4 regions of the Bacillus sp. FSL K6-0138 genome follow, and region 3 is predicted to be linked to each of the others. Evidence: riboswitches for the same ligand, from Rfam matches in the RefSeq annotation. Region 3 holds a riboswitch; each other region holds the start of a gene.
The links. A riboswitch is a leader RNA that binds a small molecule or an ion and turns the genes downstream of it on or off. The one in region 3 is predicted to bind S-adenosylmethionine.

Region 1 (4,696 bases), 2.3 Mb from region 3:
CTTACCGCGAGCGCAAAGACCTGCGGAGAATGATGAAACGGGTCATTGGAGGTACGCCGGAGAAAGTGCCGGAAGCGTACGGGCGGAGGACGCCGTTTGACAAAATCGGCAGCATCGAAGCGCCGGTGCTGCTCATCCACGGTGCAAAGGATGAGAATGTTTCGATTGAGCACGCGAGACACCTCGAACGGGAATTGATCAGTCAAAAAAAGCCGGTCGAAACATGGTATTTCAATCAGTTCACCCATTACTTTCCCCCCAAGGAGAACAGGCGGATTGTAAGGGACCTTGCGCAATGGATGAAAAGCAGGTAATGGACAAGTTATGGTAAACTAATGCTGACAGATAAAAAGGAGGGGGATTTTCTGATGGGAATGCCTGTTGAATTTAATACGATGATCGTCACGAAAGGAAAAGAAACGCGGGTAGAGGAAAATGTATTTACACTTGAAAAAGAAGGCTATCGTGTTTACCCTCTTCATGTGCCGATAGAAGTCAAAAAGACGAAGAACGGCGATGTGACGGGAACCGCCCATGCGGAGCGCCTGGAATGGTCGGAAGGGCGCACTCATTTAACATATAGACTCGTTTCTTTAAACTCGACGAATTAAACATAAAAGCCAAGGCGCTGTCCGCGACCTTGGCTTTATCGTTAAACTAGAGGGCCTCCCGTTTTTTCGAGGTCTCCCGTATTGGAAAACTTTTTGAAGTTCTTTTTGAACTCATTTGCCAACTGGCTCGCTTTTTCTTCGTACTCCTTTTCATCCGCCCACGTCTTCGCCGGATCGAGCACCTGGTCAGGAACGCCTGGAACGTGGATCGGCGTATGCAGGCCGAAAATCCGGTCCGTTCTCATCTCGGCGTTGTCCAAATCCCCTTCGATTGCCGCGCGCACCATTGCCCTCGTGTAAGCCAGGCTCATTCTTTTCCCGACTCCGTAGCCTCCGCCGGTCCATCCTGTGTTGACAAGGAACACGCTGACACCGTGTTCGTCAATTTTCTTGCCGAGCATTTCCGCGTAAACGTGAGCAGGAAGCGGAAGGAACGGCGAACCGAAGCACGTTGAGAAGGTCGCTTCAGGAGAGGTGATGCCGCGTTCTGTTCCGGCAAGCTTGCTCGTATATCCGCTCAAGAAATGGTACATCGCCTGCTCTTTCGTCAGCTTGCTGATCGGAGGCAGCACGCCGAACGCATCTGCCGTTAAAAATACAATCGTCTGCGGATGTCCTGCAATACTTGGCAGTACGATGTTATCGATCGCATCTATCGGATAGGCCGCTCTCGTGTTTTCCGTATAAAATGCATCATCATAGTCCGGCTCCCCGGTCGCATCGTCAACAACGACATTTTCCAGGACGGAGCCGAAGCGGATCGCCCGGTAAATCTGCGGCTCTTTTTCTTCGCTTAAATGTATGCATTTTGCATAGCAGCCGCCTTCAATATTGAAGATTCCCGTACTTGACCAGCCGTGTTCATCGTCTCCGATCAGCCTGCGGTTCGGATCTGCGGACAGCGTCGTTTTTCCCGTCCCGGATAAGCCGAAGAAGAGGGCTGTGCCGCCTTCTTCGCCAATGTTGGCAGAACAGTGCATCGGCAAAATGTTTCGTTCGGGAAGAAGGTAGTTCATAATGGAGAAAATCGATTTTTTCATTTCTCCGGCGTATTCTGTGCCCCCGATTAAGATGGTGCGCTTTTCAAACGATACGATGATGAACGTTTCCGATTTGGTGCCGTCGATCAGCGGATCGGCTTTGAAATTCGGCGCCGAAAGAATCGTAAAAGGCTCTTCAGCCGCTTGCCGGGAGCGGCCGTCAGGTCTGATGAACAGCTGTCTTGCGAACAGGTTATGCCACGCAAATTCGTTGACGACAGTAATCGGAAGCCGGTATTTTTCGTCTGCACCCGCAAACCCCTCAAATACAAACAGTTCCTCGCGCTCCTTTAAATAGCTGACGACTTTTGTGTAAAGGCGGTCAAAAGCTTCTTCCGAAATCGGCTGATTCACCGCGCCCCAGTCGATCTTCTCTTTTGTGCTTTTTTCTTCTACGATGAATTTGTCTTTCGGAGAGCGGCCGGTATATGTACCGGTCGTCGCGCGCACGGCTCCGGATGATGTCAAAATTCCCTCTTTCCGCTCAAGAACCTTTTCAACCAAATGGGGAACGGATAAATTAAATTGAACGTTTTTGCCTGACAATAACGTTTGCAAATCGTTCGTTGCATCTACAGAGTTCATAAAAAACCTTCCTTTGCGTGTTATTTAATGTGTATAACATTAATGTAGAATTAGTATAACACATTTGTTCTTATAGTCTATACTGTTTATCAAATTTCGTGCGGGTTTTTTCTTTATGTACGGTGTGCAAATTTATTTCTGCTTATATTGACATGACAAGTCATTTTAAGATAAGATATTTCATTGAGCGGATACTCTTATCCCGAGCTGGCGGAGGGACAGGCCCAATGAAGCCCAGCAACCGGTTTCTCTTCATCATCACAGTTTCGAGACAACTACGGTGCTAACCTGATGCAAGGTTTTGACATACCTTGAGCGATAAGAGTGAAAGGCACGCACTACCAGACCCTTTCCTCAGCGAACAGGAAAAGGTTTTTTTATTGCATAAAAAATCATGCCTTCAGGAGGAAGGTACTGGGCGTTTTTCACATAAAAGTGAAAGGTTTTGGCCGAGTATCCGGGCAATAGGAGACGCTGGAAAAGCCTCTTTCCATAGACGGCTTGGCGTCCCGATTAGCGAAGCCTTTCAGACGAGAGAGTATGAAGCCCGAGTATCGTCATATAATTAAGAGAGACGAGTTCCGTATCATACCTTAAGATCACGGCTGATCTTCATATACAGGAGGAAACATACATGAGCAAAAATCGTCGGTTATTTACATCAGAGTCAGTTACGGAGGGACATCCGGACAAAATTTGCGATCAGATTTCGGATAGTATATTAGACGAAATTTTAAAGAAAGATCCGAATGCCCGCGTTGCATGCGAAACATCTGTGACGACCGGCTTGGTGCTGGTAAGCGGTGAAATCACGACATCCACGTACGTGGATATCCCGAAAACGGTTCGTGAAACGATTAAAGAAATTGGATACACGCGCGCAAAATACGGCTTTGACGCAGAAACGTGCGCGGTGTTGACGTCGATAGATGAGCAGTCTCCGGATATTGCGATGGGGGTTGACCAGGCGCTTGAAGCACGTGAAGGAGCGATGAGCGACGCTGAAATCGAAGCGATCGGAGCCGGTGACCAAGGCCTGATGTTCGGTTTTGCGTGCAATGAAACAAAAGAGCTCATGCCTCTGCCGATTTCTCTTGCTCACAAACTGTCCCGCCGTTTGACCGAAGTTCGCAAAGAGGAAATTCTTCCATACTTGCGCCCGGACGGAAAGACGCAGGTGACCGTCGAATATGATGAGAATAACAAACCGGTCCGCATCGATACGATCGTTATTTCTACGCAGCACCATCCGGAAATTTCGCTGGAACAGATTCAGCGCAATCTGAAAGAACATGTGATTAACCCGGTTGTTCCGCAAGACCTGATCGATGAAAACACAAAATATTTTATTAACCCGACAGGCCGCTTTGTCATCGGAGGACCGCAAGGCGACGCAGGCTTGACAGGACGAAAAATCATTGTTGACACATACGGCGGATACGCGCGCCACGGCGGCGGAGCGTTCTCCGGAAAAGACGCGACCAAAGTCGACAGATCCGCGGCTTATGCAGCGAGATATGTGGCGAAAAACATCGTGGCAGCAGGGCTTGCTGATTCATGCGAAGTGCAGCTTGCTTATGCGATCGGCGTCGCACAGCCTGTATCCATTTCAGTCAATACGTTCGGCACCGGCAAAGCCAGCGAAGAGAAATTGATCGACGTGGTTCGCAAAAACTTTGATTTGAGACCTGCCGGCATTATCAAAATGCTTGACTTGCGCCGTCCGATCTATAAACAAACGGCAGCTTACGGACATTTTGGACGCCCTGATCTTGATCTGCCTTGGGAGCGCACAGATAAAGCAGATCAATTGCGCAAAGAGGCGTTAGGGGAATAATCGCATAGCCGCTTACACAAGCGGCTTTGTTTTTGATGGCAAAAATAAGCGGGTTTTGAAACTTGAAAAATATCCAGATTGACTATCGTTTTTTGTTAGAAAACAAGGATTCTAATGTGAACATTTTTCAGGTTTTTTGAAACGTTTTTCTTTAAACACATGTCTAATAAAGCAGCAGATACAGTCTGCTTCGAAATCTTAAACAATCGGAGGCAATACTATGTGTGGATTTGTAGGGGTATTCAATCATCGCCCATCATCCGAGACAGCAGCCCAGGAAGAATTAATTAAGCAAATGAACGAAATGATTGTACACCGCGGTCCGGACGATGATGGGTATTATCATGATGAACATGTAGGCTTCGGATTTAGAAGACTGAGCATCATCGATGTGGAAAACGGGGGACAGCCTCTGTCATATGAAGATGATTCATACTGGATTATTTTTAACGGAGAAATCTATAACTATATAGAGCTTAAGGAAGAACTGATCTCAAAAGGCTATGAATTTAAGACTGATTCCGATACGGAAGTTCTTCTTGCGACATACCGCCATTACAAACAAGAAGCGGCAGCAAAGCTGCGGGGAATGTTCGCATTTTTGATCTGGGATAAACAAGAGC
Region 2 (4,696 bases), 920 kb from region 3:
GGAGAGTTTGGAACGTTCAAAGCGCCATAAGTTCTATCCCGCAGAATTAAAATACAATGCCGTGAAAGACTTCTTATCCGGACGCTACTCTCAAAGAGAAATCTCGAGAAAATATAAGATTTCCAGTAAATCCGTACTCATGAAGTGGGTTGAGCTTTATAATGGTCATAAAACGTTAAAAGACAGCGGGAGAGGAAGGAATCGTTTGATGACCAAACGGAAGAACGTTTCATTGGAAGAACGGATTGAGATTGCGAAGGATTGTCTAGCTCATGGAAAGGACTACGCCAGATCAATGGAGATTCATCAAGTCTCCTACCAACAGGTGTATCAATGGGTGAAAAAGTATCAAGAAGGCGGAGAAGAGGCCTTAAAAGACAACCGAGGGAAACGCAAAACCGAAGAAGAACTGACACCTGAAGAAAAAATTCAACGGGAAAACAAACGGCTGGAACAGGAAAATGAGCGTTTGCGCGCAGAGAATGCGTTCTTAAAAAAGTTGGAAGAGATCAAAAGGAGGCGGTTCTAAGTCAGGTTCGGTACGAAGATCGATATCTCGCCATTTTAGAGCTGAATCGAAAAGAAGGCTTTTCTGTCCAAATGTTATGTGAGATTGCCGAAGTTTCGCGCCAGGGGTATTACAAATGGAGGAGCCGAGTACCTTCAGCGAGAGAAAAACAGAATGAAAAGATTATCGCCAAAATGGCGCTACTTCACGAACAAATTGGCGGTATCTACGGATACCGCAGAATGACCTTAAACATGAACCGCCGCTTTAAAGAGCGCCTCAATCATAAGCGCATCTATCGGCTGATGAAAATTGCCAAGCTGGAGTGTGTCATTCGGCGGAAGAAAAAACGTTACGGCAAAGCGACGCCTCAACATGTGTCCGAAAATATCCTGAATCGAGAGTTTAAAGCGGACAAACCAAATCAAAAATGGGTGACTGATGTGACAGAGCTAAAATACGGCCATCGGAAAGCGTACCTCAGTGCCATTTTAGATCTTCATGAGGGAATGGTCGTGTCTTATGTGCTGGGGAAATCCAATAATAACGCCCTTGTGTTTAAAACCTTGAACCAAGCGCTTGAGGCAGCCCCAAACGCACGTCCTCTCCTTCACAGCGACAGAGGTTTTCAATACACGTCCCACCAGTTTAGAAGGATGATTGAAAACGCAAATATGACACAGAGTATGTCCCGCGTCGGCCGCTGTATTGATAACGGCCCCATTGAGTCGTTTTGGGGGAAATTAAAATGCGAGAAATACAGACGGAATTCGTACGAGACATTTGAGGCACTTCAAAGCGCAATTGATGAATATATCCACTTTTACAACCACGATCGTCTACAAGAAAAACTAAACGGCCTCAGCCCAGTGGAATACAGGGCTAAAGCCGTCTAGTGTGTTTTAGTTATTTCCACTGTCTACTTGACAGGGTGCAGATCAATATCAGGTATGGCTTGAAACATGTCCTTATTTATTTCCAAACGTCTTCGGCAATTTCGATCACGTGGCGCAGTTTTTCCCACTGCTGTTCTTCGGTCAGCAGGTTGCCTTCTTCCGTTGAAGCAAAGCCGCACTGCGGGCTTAAGCACAGCTGGTTCAGGTCGACATATCGGGACGCCTCTTCAATGCGCCGCTTAATATCATCCGGGTTTTCAAGCTCTCCGAATTTAGATGTAATTAAGCCGAGGACGATTTGCAGGTCTTTCCGTTTCACGAAGCGAAGCGGTTCAAATCCGCCGGAGCGCTCATCATCGAATTCAAGGAAGAGCCCGTCAAGGTTCAGTCCGTCGAAAATCGTTTCAGCAGCGGCGTCGTATCCGCCTTCTGCCACCCATGTTGACTGGAAGTTTCCGCGGCAAATATGCATTGTGACAGTCAAATCATCCGGACGTCCTTCGATTGCTTCGTTGATCGTATTGGCGAAGGACTGGCGCAGCTCATCAGGCTGGCGGCCGAACGCCTTGATTTGCTCATGTCCCTTTTCTGAGAAAAATACGGACCAGGCAGTGTCATCAAGCTGCAAATAGCGGCAGCCGGCATCGTAGAACGCGCGGATCGCTTTTTTGTAAGCCTGCGCCACATCGTGGTGGAATTCATCCAGATCCTCGTACGGGCTTTCTTCCAGCTTTCCTCTGAAAAACAGCATATTCGGGCTCGGGATCGTCATTTTCGGCGTATGCGTTCCCGCAATACTATGAAGAAACTTATAATCTTCCAGCATCGGATGGTTTGTAAAGTCGACTTTGTCGGTTACTTTTATGCCGCGCGGTTTCGTTACGACATTGTGAAATTGAATACCTTTGTCCGCTACATAGCCTTCAACACCGTCAAGACCTTCGAGAAAATCGAAATGCCACCATGAGCGGCGGAATTCGCCGTCTGTTACGGCTTTCAGGCCGATTTCTTTTTGTTTTTCGACAATGCGTTTGATCTCTTCGTTTTCAACTTCACGCAATTGTTCCGCGGTAATTTCCCCGTTTGCTTTTTGCAGGCGCGCTTTTTTAACAGGCTCAGACCTGAGCAGGCTGCCCACCTGGTCCGCCCTGAACGGTCCTATTTTTCTTCCTGGCGTTTGCTGCAGTACATCGGTTGATTGTGTCATGCTTCATCCCTCTTTCTTTATTAACATAAAAAAGCTCTTCCCGATAAGGAAGAGCTTGGCAGACAATCTCCTCCTTATCTTCAAGAGCACAGCCGTGCTCTTAAGGAATTAGCACCATTCTGTCAAAAAGACAGCGGTTGCCGGGCTTCACAGGGCCAGTCCCTCCACCACTCTTGATAAGGAAAACCTTTTTATGCGATTTTTATAATAATTTTAATATTAATACTTTTTGCGAAAATGTCAATGGGTTTTGATATGGTTTTCCCATTTCAAGATGAACACGGTTCATCACAACTCTCATTTGAAAGCGTTTTCTCAATTGTGTTCAATCTCCATATTTCCGGGCGATAAAAAAATATAATAAAACTAAGGACGGGATTATTAAAGGGGGGGAAAGATGAAGAGCAAATTAAAAGACGTCGTCCTTCATTTGGTGATGAATCGCTCTTCTTCGGTTGATTGGATAGAAAAAGAGATCAGCCAAAAGAAAAGCGCGATTTGCAGCCATATCCGAGAGTTGAATGACCATATCGGAAAACAAAAATTAGATTTGATCCAAATCGCCCGAGAAGACGGCTCCATTGTGATAACCGAAAGAACGAGGGCTTACCTGTATAACATGCTGAAAAAGCCGGCGTTTATTGAACTTGATTACATCCCGCCCGAATGCAGAACAAGCCTGGTCATCATTAAACTCGGCGCAAATCCGGCCTCTGATTCTTTAAAGGAATTGGCCGATTTCGCAGCTGTCAGCAAAAATACGATGCTGCATGACATCAAAACGATCAAGGAATCTTTAAAAAATGAATCTATCGATTTGACGTACTCCAGGAAAGGCGGGTATCAGCTGATAGGTTCTGAATATCATATCCGAAAGCGGCTTGTGATCGAGACAAAAAAACTGCTGATGCATGACGCCGGGGCGGCACTATTAGAGAGAAAAGGACTCGTCGATCAAAAGGAGCTGTTCTTTTTAAGAAAGCGCTTGATGAAAGCCGAAGAAAAGCTTTCGATATCGCTGACTGATGAGCAGATTGAAGATTTGCCGATCGTGCTCTTCTTGCTCATCAGGCGCATCAAGGCGTGCAAGCATGAATGGACGCTGGAGATCGAAGAGTCGGATGTCATCAATACAAGGGAATATAAGTGCCTGAAAAACATCTTTTGGGACATACCCGATTTAAGCGAAAAAGATCAATTGTATTTGTCTCTGCAGGTGCTTTCCTCAAACCGGCTCGAATCCGCCCTCGATATTTCGGGCAGCAGTGGCCTTGTCGATGCCGTCAACGAATTTCTCGATCTGCTTGAAGGTCAGCTTGCAACAGACCTAGTGAACAAAGCGGAACTGAAAAACAGGCTCCTTTTGCACCTGCGCCCGGCCGTTTACAGAACAAAGATGGGGCTGAATGTCGAAAATCCCTTGAAGGATCAGTTTATCCGCGAATTTTCGCCGATTTATTCGATCGTTGCGAAGTCTGTTTTTCCGATCGAAAGAGTCGTCAGGGTGCCGCTGTCACAGGAAGAGATTGTTTATATCGCAATGATCGTACAGGCATGGATGAATCAAACAAAAGCGGAGAAGGATTTTGTCTTTAAAGCTTTGGTCGTCTGCCGCAACGGGGTATCTGTCTCAAAGCTTCTGCTTGAAACGTTAAAAGGAATGTTTCCCCATTTTCAGTTTATCGGCGCATATGCCGAACGAAATTTTAAGAAATACGAAGAAACAGTCGATTTTATTTTTTCGACCGTGCCTTTAAATACAGGGAAGAAAACGTTTTTGGTCGACCCGATTTTAAATGAGAAAGACCGCTTTTTATTAAAAAAAGAGATCCAAATGTATATCGACCAGGACAGCGAAAAGAAGGCGCTCGAATTAATGTTTCATTTAAAGGATTATATCGATCAGAAAGACTACACGGCTGTAAGAGAAAAAATCGTTTCGTTTTTTAATCAACCGCCGCCGGCTGCAGATGAAAGAACCGATGCAAAAAGCCTTTTTCCGTTTTCAGAGGAACACATCTGCTTTACGGAAGCAGACATGACGTGGGAAGAAGCGCTTGATACGGCCATGAAGCCGATGATGGG
Region 3 (4,696 bases):
ATCACCGAGGAACGGGAGGGGACAAAGCTTGCTTAATCTGATTTGGAACGAATGGATCAAAATTTTCAACCGCAAAGGAACCTATGTCATGATCGGAATCCTGCTGATCGTCGTTATCGGGATGGGCATTCTAACCAAGACGATCGGAGAAACAGACCCGAGTACGCACTGGAAAAAGGAACTGGCTCAGGAAAATGCCGATATGAAGAAAGAGCTGAAAAGTGTCAATAGCCCGACGCTTGAAAACAACTATAAAGAGTCGATTGCCATTAATGAATATCGAATTAAACACGATTTGCCGCCGGAAGACGGGACGTATTCGGCAATGTCGTTCATTAGTGATGCCGGGGATATGATTTCTTTGATCGGGTTGTTTGTGATTACGGTTGCGGCGGGAATCGTCGCAAACGAATTCAGCTGGGGAACGGTGAAGCTGCTCGTCATTCGGCCGATCAGCCGCTTTAAGATTCTGTTATCCAAATACATTACCGTTTTGCTTTTGGCGTTGGCCTTGATTGCGATTTTGTTTGCAAGCGCAGGTATTACGGGTCTCGTTTTGTTCGGAGCGGGAGACGGGAGCCAGGTCCATTTGGCATATGCAAATGGAAATGTTAAAGAACAAAGCCTGATCTTGCACCTGGCCGGGAGCTATCTGCTTCATTCGATTTCTCTCTTGATGATGTCGACGATGGCATTTATGATTTCGGCGGTATTCAGAAACAGCTCGCTGGCCGTCGGGATATCGATCTTTCTGCTCGTCATGGGCGGCACGGTAACCAATCTTATTGCGATGAAATTCGACTGGGCGAAATACATTTTATTTGCCAACACTGATTTAACGCAGTATGTCGACGGAACGCCACTTGTGTCAGGCATGACGATGGGGTTCTCGATTGCAGTCTTGGCGGTCTATTTTATCATTTTTCAAGTGCTTGCATTCGGCGTGTTTACAAAAAGGGACATCGCTTCATAAGCAGAAAAAGCACGGCACCGTTTAGGCGCCGTGCTTTTTTATAAAAATAAAAAGACTGCTGACAAAGTCAGCAGTCCCGAAGAAAAGCTTATTACGCTTTTACTACGTTAGAAGCTTGTGGTCCGCGGTTTCCTTCAACGATTTCGAAAGTTACGGATTGGCCTTCTTCCAAAGTTTTGAAGCCTTCGCCTTGAATAGCAGAGAAGTGAACGAATACATCGTCTTGTCCTTCAACTTCGATGAATCCGAAACCTTTTTCAGAGTTAAACCATTTTACTTTACCTTCTAGCATGAAATTTCCTCCTAAAGCGATAACGCTTAAATTCACTATTCTTGCTCTGAAACAAACTTCCAAGACGAAAACTCTTACAAAACTTTCTTCTTAAAGATAGTTCGAACAAAAATAATTACCTTTACTTTACCAGTGTTTAAGGGAAATTACAACTGTTTGAACGCAATTTTTTTAAAAAAGTAAAAAGCCGCTCTCAGCGCCGGAAATTGGGCTTTTTTTGAAGCGCATATGAGCCCGAAAATGTTAAAAATGCGATTGACAACATTCCGAAGAAGCTGTAAAGTTAGGTAAAACTTCACACTTTCATTACTTCTTATTAAGAGAGGCGGAGGGAATTGGCCCTATGAAGCCTCGGCAGCGGGTTCTGCATGATGCAGAATACTGTGCCAACTCCAACAAGCCGAAAAAGGCTTGGAAGATAAGAAGGTCGGATGCACTCTTTATTGCTAATGAGTCTAAAGGCTTCTTCTTATTTTCTAAGAGGAAGCCTTTTTTGTTATCCAAAAAACAGCGGAGGGATCAACATGATTACATTCGAGGGCGTGGAAAAGGTCTATGACAGAAACGGGCAGAAAATCCGGGCGCTTGACGGCATTGACCTTCATGTCGAAAAAGGGGACATCTACGGGGTCATCGGATTTAGCGGAGCGGGAAAAAGTACGCTGATCCGCTGCGTCAATTTTCTTGAAAAACCGACGGCGGGAAAGGTTTTCGTCGGCGGACGGGACTTGACGTCCTTGCCAAAAAACGAAATCCGCTCGGTTAAACGGAAAATCGGAATGGTTTTTCAGCATTTTAATCTATTAAATTCGAAGACGATTTTTGCGAATGTGGCGGCTCCGCTCACGCTCGTCAAAACACCGAAAGCCAAAATCAAGAAAAAGGTGACGGAGCTGCTCCGCTTTGTCGGTCTTGAGGATAAGGCTGACGCCTATCCGGATCAGCTTTCAGGGGGGCAAAAACAGCGCGTCGGCATTGCGCGCGCGCTTGCGACAAACCCGGAGGTTCTGCTTTGCGATGAAGCGACATCAGCCCTTGATCCGCAGACGACGAGCGATATTCTCAAGCTGTTAAAGCAAGTCAATGAACAATATAATATTACGATTCTTTTAATTACCCACGAAATGAATGTCGCAAGGGAAATCTGCGACAAAGTCGCGGTGATCGAAAAAGGGAAAATCATCGAATCGGGCAGCGTGTTTGACGTCTTTTCCGCCCCAAAAACCGAAACGGCGAAAAACTTTATCCGTTCGGAGATCGATTTTGAACTTCCGGAATCGATCAAAACATTGAATATCAAGCACCTTTACCGATTTCAATTTGTCGGGGAATCGTCAGGAAGGCCGTTTCTCTCCCAAGTATCAAAACGCTTTGACGTGGACGTCAATATTCTTCACGGCACGATAACAGAGCTGCAGGGAATTCCGTTTGGAAGCATTACGGTCGAACTCGCGGGCCAAGACGAAGAAATTGCCAAGGCGCTCGATTTTATCAGGCAAGCAAACATTCAAGTTAAGGAGGTAAAGTGACATGCTTGTAACATATGACCAAATCATTGATGCCTTGATCGAAACGATTCAAATGACGGTGTTTTCGCTTTTGTTTTCAAGCGTGATCGGCGTTCCGCTCGGGATTCTCCTCGTGGTCACGAGAAAGGGGCACCTTCTCGAAAATACGGCACTGTTTACGGTTGTCAATGTTATCATCAACATTTTCCGGTCTGTTCCGTTTATCATTTTGATGGTTGCCCTTATACCGCTGACACGGCTGATTGTGGGGACGTCGATCGGCACGTGGGCCGCGGTTGTTCCGCTTACGTTTTATGCAGGGCCATATATCGCAAGGCTTGTTGAAAATTCGCTTTTGGAAGTCGATCCGGGGGTGATTGAAGCGGCTGAAGCAATGGGGGCGACTCCGCGGCAGATCATTTTCAGGTTTTTGATTCCCGAAGCGCTCGGTTCTTTAGTGCTAAGCTTTACGGTAGCGACAGTCGGCCTGGTCGGCGCTTCGGCGATGGCAGGTGCGATAGGCGCCGGAGGACTGGGAGATTTGGCGATTACATACGGCTATCAGAGATTTGATACTGTGACGATGATCGTGACGGTTGCGATTCTGGTCATCGTTGTCCAGGGATTGCAGTCATCCGGTAATGTGCTAAGCAAAAAAATAAGAAGACGATAAAAAGAGAGGTAACCAGCTATGAAAAAATTTGCTTTCATCACGATTGTTCTTTTCATCTTAAGCGTGTTTGCAGGCTGTTCAAATTCCGAAAGCGGGTCGATTAAAATCGGTGTCAGCGGAACGGATACGAGGGTGTGGGATTTTGTAAAGAAAAAAGCCGAAAAGGAAGGCTTAAAAATCGAAATCGTCAAATATTCGGACTATGTACAGCCGAATATGGCCCTGTCGAGCGGGGACATCGACGCAAACGCCTTCCAGACGATATCGTATTTCAATTCATTTAAAAAAGAGCGCAACCTTGATTTATCGCCGATCGGAACGACGATCATCGCGCCGATGGGCATTTATTCGGATCATTACAAGTCGGTTAAAGAGATTCCGGACGGAGCAAAAATCGCTGTGCCGAATGAAGCGACAAACATGGGAAGAGCGCTTCTCCTATTGCAGCAGGCGGGTTTAATTAAGCTGAAGGACGGCTTTGACGGGAACGGATCGCTTGACGTGATCAAGGAAAATCCGAAGAAGCTTCAGATCACGACAGTGGCTGCCGAACAAACGCCGCGGGTGCTCCAGGATGTCGCAGCCTCTGTCATCAACAACGGAATCGCCGTTGATGCCGGACTGAATCCCGTCAAAGACTCGATAGAGCTTGAAGACGAAACGGCAACGCCTTACATCAATATCATCGCGGCCAGAACCGAAGACAAAAACCGCGAAGACTTAAAAAAGATCGTCAAGCTTTATCAGTCTGACGATACGGCTGAATTCATCAAAAAAGAATTTAACGGAGCCCAGATTCCGGCATTTGTACCGCTTGAAAAAATCGGAGAATAAACTTTTTGAGAGAATGGCGAATATCGTTAATTCCTACTTGACCAATAAGGTTTATTGTACTATAGTTTTCTAATGTAAAAAAATTCTGGGGGGCATGTGTTTTATGGCATTTTTGGTTATTTTAAATATTTTCATCCTGCTTTGCTTGATGGCGCTCCTCTATATCATGCAAAAAAAGCACGTTTCGTTTTCGAAGAGGGTGTTTACTGCGCTCGGAATTGGAATCGTCTTTGGGTTTGCTTTGCATTTTATATATGGTTCGTCTTCAGAAACGATCACTCAGACATCAGATTGGTTTAATATAGCCGGCAGCGGCTATGTCAAGTTTTTGCAGATGGTTGTCATGCCGCTTGTGTTCATTTCGATCTTAGGGGCATTTACAAAGCTTAAACTGACAAATAATATCGGAAAAATCA
Region 4 (4,696 bases), 440 kb from region 3:
CGGCTTCCCGCAGGCGTTCCTCGCTTGTCAGAAGTCCGACTCTCACATATCCTTCGCCATACGTTCCGAAACCGATGCCGGGCGCTGTGACAACATTGGCTTTTTCAAGAAGCAAATCGGAAAACTCCTCAGACGTAAAGCCTTTCGGAACGGGCATCCATGCAAAAAAAGATCCTTCGGGCGCCACCGCCTCCCAGCCGATGCCGCGAACGGCTTCTATCCAGACGTTCCGCCTTTTTTCGTATCGTTCGTTTAGTTCCCTCACACAGCTCTGATCCGAAAGAAGCGCTGTGGCCGCGGCATCCTGAACCGCTTTAAAGAGGCTTACGTACATGTGATCCTGATAGAGGTTCAGCGCTTCGATCACAGAGGCGTTCCCGGCGGCAAATCCGACTCTCCATCCAGCCATATTGTACGTTTTGGAAAGCGTATAAATTTCGATCCCGGCGTCTTTTGCCCCGTCGGTTTGAAGGAAGCTGACCGGCCTTTTTCCGTCATAGCCGATCGCCCCGTAGGCGAAATCGTGGACAACGCAAATTCCGTGCGCTTTGGCGAGCTTGACCGTTTCTGCAAAAAACGCCGGCGTCGCCTGGGCTCCTGTCGGATTGTTCGGGTAGTTCAAATACATCAGCTTCGCTTTTTCCTTCACGATTGCCGGAATTCGGCCGTAATCAGGCAAAAAACGGTTTTCTTCCAAAAGCGGCATCGTTTCCATCTTCGCTTTCGCGAGCTCAACGCCTGACCAATAATCCGGATATCCCGGATCGGGAACAAGCACCGTGTCCCCCGGATTCAGCAGGCATTGCGGCAGCTCGACAAGCCCGGCTTTTCCCCCGAACAATACAGCGATTTCTTTTTCAGGATCGAGGGTAACGCCGTATTCCTTTTTGTAAAATTCGGCTGCCGCCTCTTTTAGTGAACGGCTGCCACGAAACGACGAATATTTGTGATTTTCGGGATTTCGGACCGCTTTCGTCATGGCATCTACAATGTGAGCCGGTGTCGGCTGATCCGGATTTCCCTGGCCGAGATTGATTACATCGCACCCGGCCGCAATTTTTTCATTCACCTTTTTAACCAAAGAAGCAAAAAACTGCTCCGGAAGCTGCTTCAATACATCAGAAAACTCAAATTTCATTTTTTTCACCCGCTTTGAAAAATTCTTGAAATGATAGTCCATCATCATATATTGTTAAAAGTAAAATGTAAAGTAAAAAATGAGGTGGCTCAAATTGAAATGGACGATCTCCTGCCTGCAATTCAATATATCGTACGGAAATCCTTCCGAAAATTTCAAAAAAGCGAGCCGGCTGATCGAAGCTGAAAGCCGGCGCTCGGACATCGTAATCCTTCCCGAGCTTTGGACGACGGGATATGATTTAAAACGTCTCGACGAAATCGGAGACGATGAAGGAGAGCAGACGAAAAAGTGGCTTCAGCAAACGGCAAAAGCGAACGATGTCCACATCGTGTGCGGCTCTGTCGCGGTTAAGAAAAAAAGCGGCGTGTACAATACGATGTACATCGCGGACAAACACGGACAACTCGTCAAAGAATACAGCAAAGCACACCTTTTTCAGCTCATGGATGAACATCTTTATTTATCTTCCGGATCAGCTGACGGCAGTTTTGAGCTTGAAGGCGTAAAAGCAGCGGGATTCATCTGCTATGACATCCGCTTTCCGGAATGGATCAGGAAGCACACCTCAAAAGGAGCCGGCATCATCTTTGTCTCAGCTGAATGGCCGCTGGCCCGCCTCGATCATTGGCGCGCTCTTTTGGCGGCGAGAGCGATCGAAAACCAGTGCTTTGTCGCAGCCTGCAATCGCTCCGGAAAAGACCCGGCAAACGAATTTGCGGGCCACAGCATGATCATCGACCCGCTCGGACACGTACTCTCAGAAGCCGGACGTGAAGACACGGTGATCAGAGCGGAAATTGATCTTGATGACATTGCAAAAACGAGGGGGCACATTCCGGTTTTCGAAGACATCCGCAAAGATTTATATTAAAAAGTATTGACAAAGAAACCGCGATGCTGGTAACATTTTCAGCAACTGACCGACTGAAATTTTAAAATTTTATATCGATTTCTCTTATCGAGAGTTGGGTGAAGGACTGGCCTAATGACCCCAACAGCAACCGACCGTAATACCATTGTGAAATGGGGCGCAAGTTTTGCGCCGCTAGGGCACGGTGCTAATTCCATCAGATTTGCATTCTGAGAGATAAGAGAGGCAGACACGACGATAAAGCCTCTTTCTCTCACTGAGAAAGAGGCTTTTTATTTTTTGGAGGGAACGAATATGACCGTAACGAAAACCGCTGTATACGAAACATTGACAGAAAGCTCCGCTGCTGCTCTTGCCGTCCGCCTCGGACTGTTTTCAAGCAAAAGCACCTTGACGTGCCGGGAAATCGGGGACGGAAACCTGAATCTTGTCTTCCATGTGTACGATAAAGAGCAGAACAAAGGGCTGATCATCAAACAGGCCGTGCCATATGCAAAGGTCGTCGGCGAAAGCTGGCCGCTGTCGCTCGACAGGGCAAGGATTGAAAGCAGCGCGCTGATCAGGCAGGCTGAACACGCCCCGCATCTTGTGCCGCAGGTTTATTATTCGGACACGGAGCTTGCCGTAACCGTGCTTGAAGACCTTTCAAGCTTGAAAATTGCAAGAAAAGGTCTGATCGAAGGCAAAAACTACCCGAATCTGTCGCGGGATATCGGAGAATTTCTCGGAAAAACCTTGTTTTATTCCTCCGATTATGCGCTCGATCCAGAAGTCAAAAAACGGCTTGCCAAGCAATTTGAAAATCCGGATTTATGCGATATCACGGAAAGCCTCGTGTTCACAGATCCTTTCTTGGATCATGAGACAAACGATTTTGAAGAGGAGCTTCGCGATGATGCGGAAAAGATATGGGCGGATGATGCGCTGAGGCTCGAAGCGGCGGCATTAAAAAAACGTTTCATCACCTCTCATGAAACGCTTATTCACGGTGACTTGCACACGGGCAGCATCTTCGCCGGAGATGCGGAAACAAAGGTAATCGATCCCGAATTTGCCTGTTTCGGGCCGATCGGTTTTGACATCGGACAGTTTATCGCCAACCTCTTGCTAAATGCGCTCGCCCGTGAAGAAGCGGAACGCCGCCCTTTATTCGCCCATGTGGAAACCGTATGGGAGACGTTCAGCAGAACGTTCAGCGAGGCGTGGGAAAAAGACGCCCTCTTCTCATACCGGAATGCGCCGGAATACCTTGAAGACACGCTGAAAAAAGCGTTTGAAGACGCAGCCGGCTTTGCCGGATGCGAAATGATCCGCCGGACGATCGGTCTGGCTCATGTGGCTGATCTTGAAACGATCGTTCCATTCAGCAGGCGGATCAGCCAAAAAAGGCTCGCCTTGAAAATCGGTTCAGCATTAATCAAAAAACGCAAAGAATACCGCACGCCGAAGGACTTGATCAATGCGTTTTTAGAACAAGCTTTTAGGAGTGAATGACATGTCAGAGCAATTCGCTGTGCCCCGCTCTGTGGAGTGGGAAGATACATCAGTCAAAATCTTAAATCAGCAAAAGCTGCCGGAAAAGACGGAATATCTTCATTTAACTACAAAGGAAGACATTTATGATGCGATCAAAACCTTGAAAGTCCGCGGCGCGCCTGCGATCGGAATCACTGCGGCTTTCGGTCTGGCTCTCTCTGCCCAAAGCATCGAAACAGAGGATGTATCCGAATTCCTTCGAGAAGTCAAAAACATAAAAGACAACTTGAACGAGGCAAGGCCGACGGCCGTCAATTTGTCATGGGCGCTCAAGCGGCTTGTGAAAAGCGCGGAAGGAGCGAAATCGGTCAATGAAGCAAAAACCGACCTCGTTCATGAGGCGATTCAGATCCAGATTGAAGATGAAGAAACGTGCCGTCAAATCGGACAAAATGCACTTCAGCTGTTTAAATCGGGCGATAACATCATGACGATCTGCAATGCGGGTTCGATCGCGACAAGCAGATACGGAACAGCGCTTTCCCCATTTTATCTGGCGAAAACAAAAGATCTCGATCTCCACATTTACGCATGCGAAACCCGTCCCGTTTTGCAGGGTGCACGCCTGACGGCATGGGAGCTGATGCAGGGCGGAATAGACGTCACGCTCATTACCGACAGCATGGCTGCCCACACGATGAAAGAAAAAAACATTTCGGCGGTCATCGTCGGAGCCGACAGGATCGCCAAAAACGGAGACACGGCAAACAAAATCGGGACGTACGGTTTGGCGATCTTAGCCAAAGCGTTTCAAATTCCGTTTTTCGTCGCCGCTCCTCTGTCAACCTTCGATCCATCGATATCAACCGGCGACGACATTCCGATTGAAGAACGCGATCCCGATGAAGTCAGACAAATCGCCGGTGCGCAAATCGCTCCGAAAGAGGTGCCCGTATTCAATCCGGCGTTTGATGTCACGCCCCATCATCTTATTTCCGGGATCATCACGGAAAAGGGGATCATCACCGACAGATTCGAAGAGGAAATCGACGCGCTGTTTTCTTCGGCTAAAACCGCTAAAGTCCTTTGATCAGGCTGCTTTAGCGGTTTTTTATCGATTGAATAATATCGTCTTTTTGTTCTTTCGTAAGGACATGCAGTTTGACGAACAATTCAGCGTACACTGCAACTTTTTGCGGGCGGATGAG

Region 1: another riboswitch for S-adenosylmethionine. It lies ahead of metK (methionine adenosyltransferase); the one in region 3 lies ahead of MHB78_RS18730 (methionine ABC transporter ATP-binding protein).
Region 2: another riboswitch for S-adenosylmethionine. It lies ahead of MHB78_RS23370 (5-methyltetrahydropteroyltriglutamate--homocysteine S-methyltransferase); the one in region 3 lies ahead of MHB78_RS18730 (methionine ABC transporter ATP-binding protein).
Region 4: another riboswitch for S-adenosylmethionine. It lies ahead of mtnK (S-methyl-5-thioribose kinase); the one in region 3 lies ahead of MHB78_RS18730 (methionine ABC transporter ATP-binding protein).

The regions. Positions count from the first base shown of each region.
Region 1 is NZ_CP150286.1:1,200,378-1,205,073, forward strand. It holds gene MHB78_RS06670 (prolyl oligopeptidase family serine peptidase) at 1-314, shown strand, start outside; gene MHB78_RS06675 (DUF2584 domain-containing protein) at 369-611, shown strand; gene pckA (phosphoenolpyruvate carboxykinase (ATP)) at 653-2,236, opposite strand; SAM riboswitch class I at 2,431-2,561, shown strand; gene metK (methionine adenosyltransferase) at 2,871-4,073, shown strand; gene asnB (asparagine synthase (glutamine-hydrolyzing)) at 4,294-4,696, shown strand, end outside.
Region 2 is NZ_CP150286.1:4,462,849-4,467,544, reverse strand. It holds one part of gene MHB78_RS23375 (IS3 family transposase) at 1-506, shown strand, start outside; one part of gene MHB78_RS23375 (IS3 family transposase) at 506-1,404, shown strand; gene MHB78_RS23370 (5-methyltetrahydropteroyltriglutamate--homocysteine S-methyltransferase) at 1,481-2,611, opposite strand; SAM riboswitch class I at 2,683-2,794, opposite strand; gene MHB78_RS23365 (BglG family transcription antiterminator) at 3,009-4,696, shown strand, end outside.
Region 3 is NZ_CP150286.1:3,543,157-3,547,852, reverse strand. It holds gene MHB78_RS18745 (ABC transporter ATP-binding protein) at 1-36, shown strand, start outside; gene MHB78_RS18740 (ABC transporter permease) at 29-973, shown strand; gene cspD (cold-shock protein CspD) at 1,065-1,265, opposite strand; SAM riboswitch class I at 1,576-1,690, shown strand; gene MHB78_RS18730 (methionine ABC transporter ATP-binding protein) at 1,790-2,794, shown strand; gene MHB78_RS18725 (methionine ABC transporter permease) at 2,796-3,446, shown strand; gene MHB78_RS18720 (MetQ/NlpA family ABC transporter substrate-binding protein) at 3,465-4,280, shown strand; gene MHB78_RS18715 (L-cystine transporter) at 4,384-4,696, shown strand, end outside.
Region 4 is NZ_CP150286.1:3,100,605-3,105,300, forward strand. It holds gene MHB78_RS16450 (pyridoxal phosphate-dependent aminotransferase) at 1-1,138, opposite strand, end outside; gene MHB78_RS16455 (carbon-nitrogen family hydrolase) at 1,233-2,012, shown strand; SAM riboswitch class I at 2,094-2,235, shown strand; gene mtnK (S-methyl-5-thioribose kinase) at 2,307-3,506, shown strand; gene mtnA (S-methyl-5-thioribose-1-phosphate isomerase) at 3,508-4,578, shown strand; gene MHB78_RS16470 (hypothetical protein) at 4,589-4,696, opposite strand, start outside.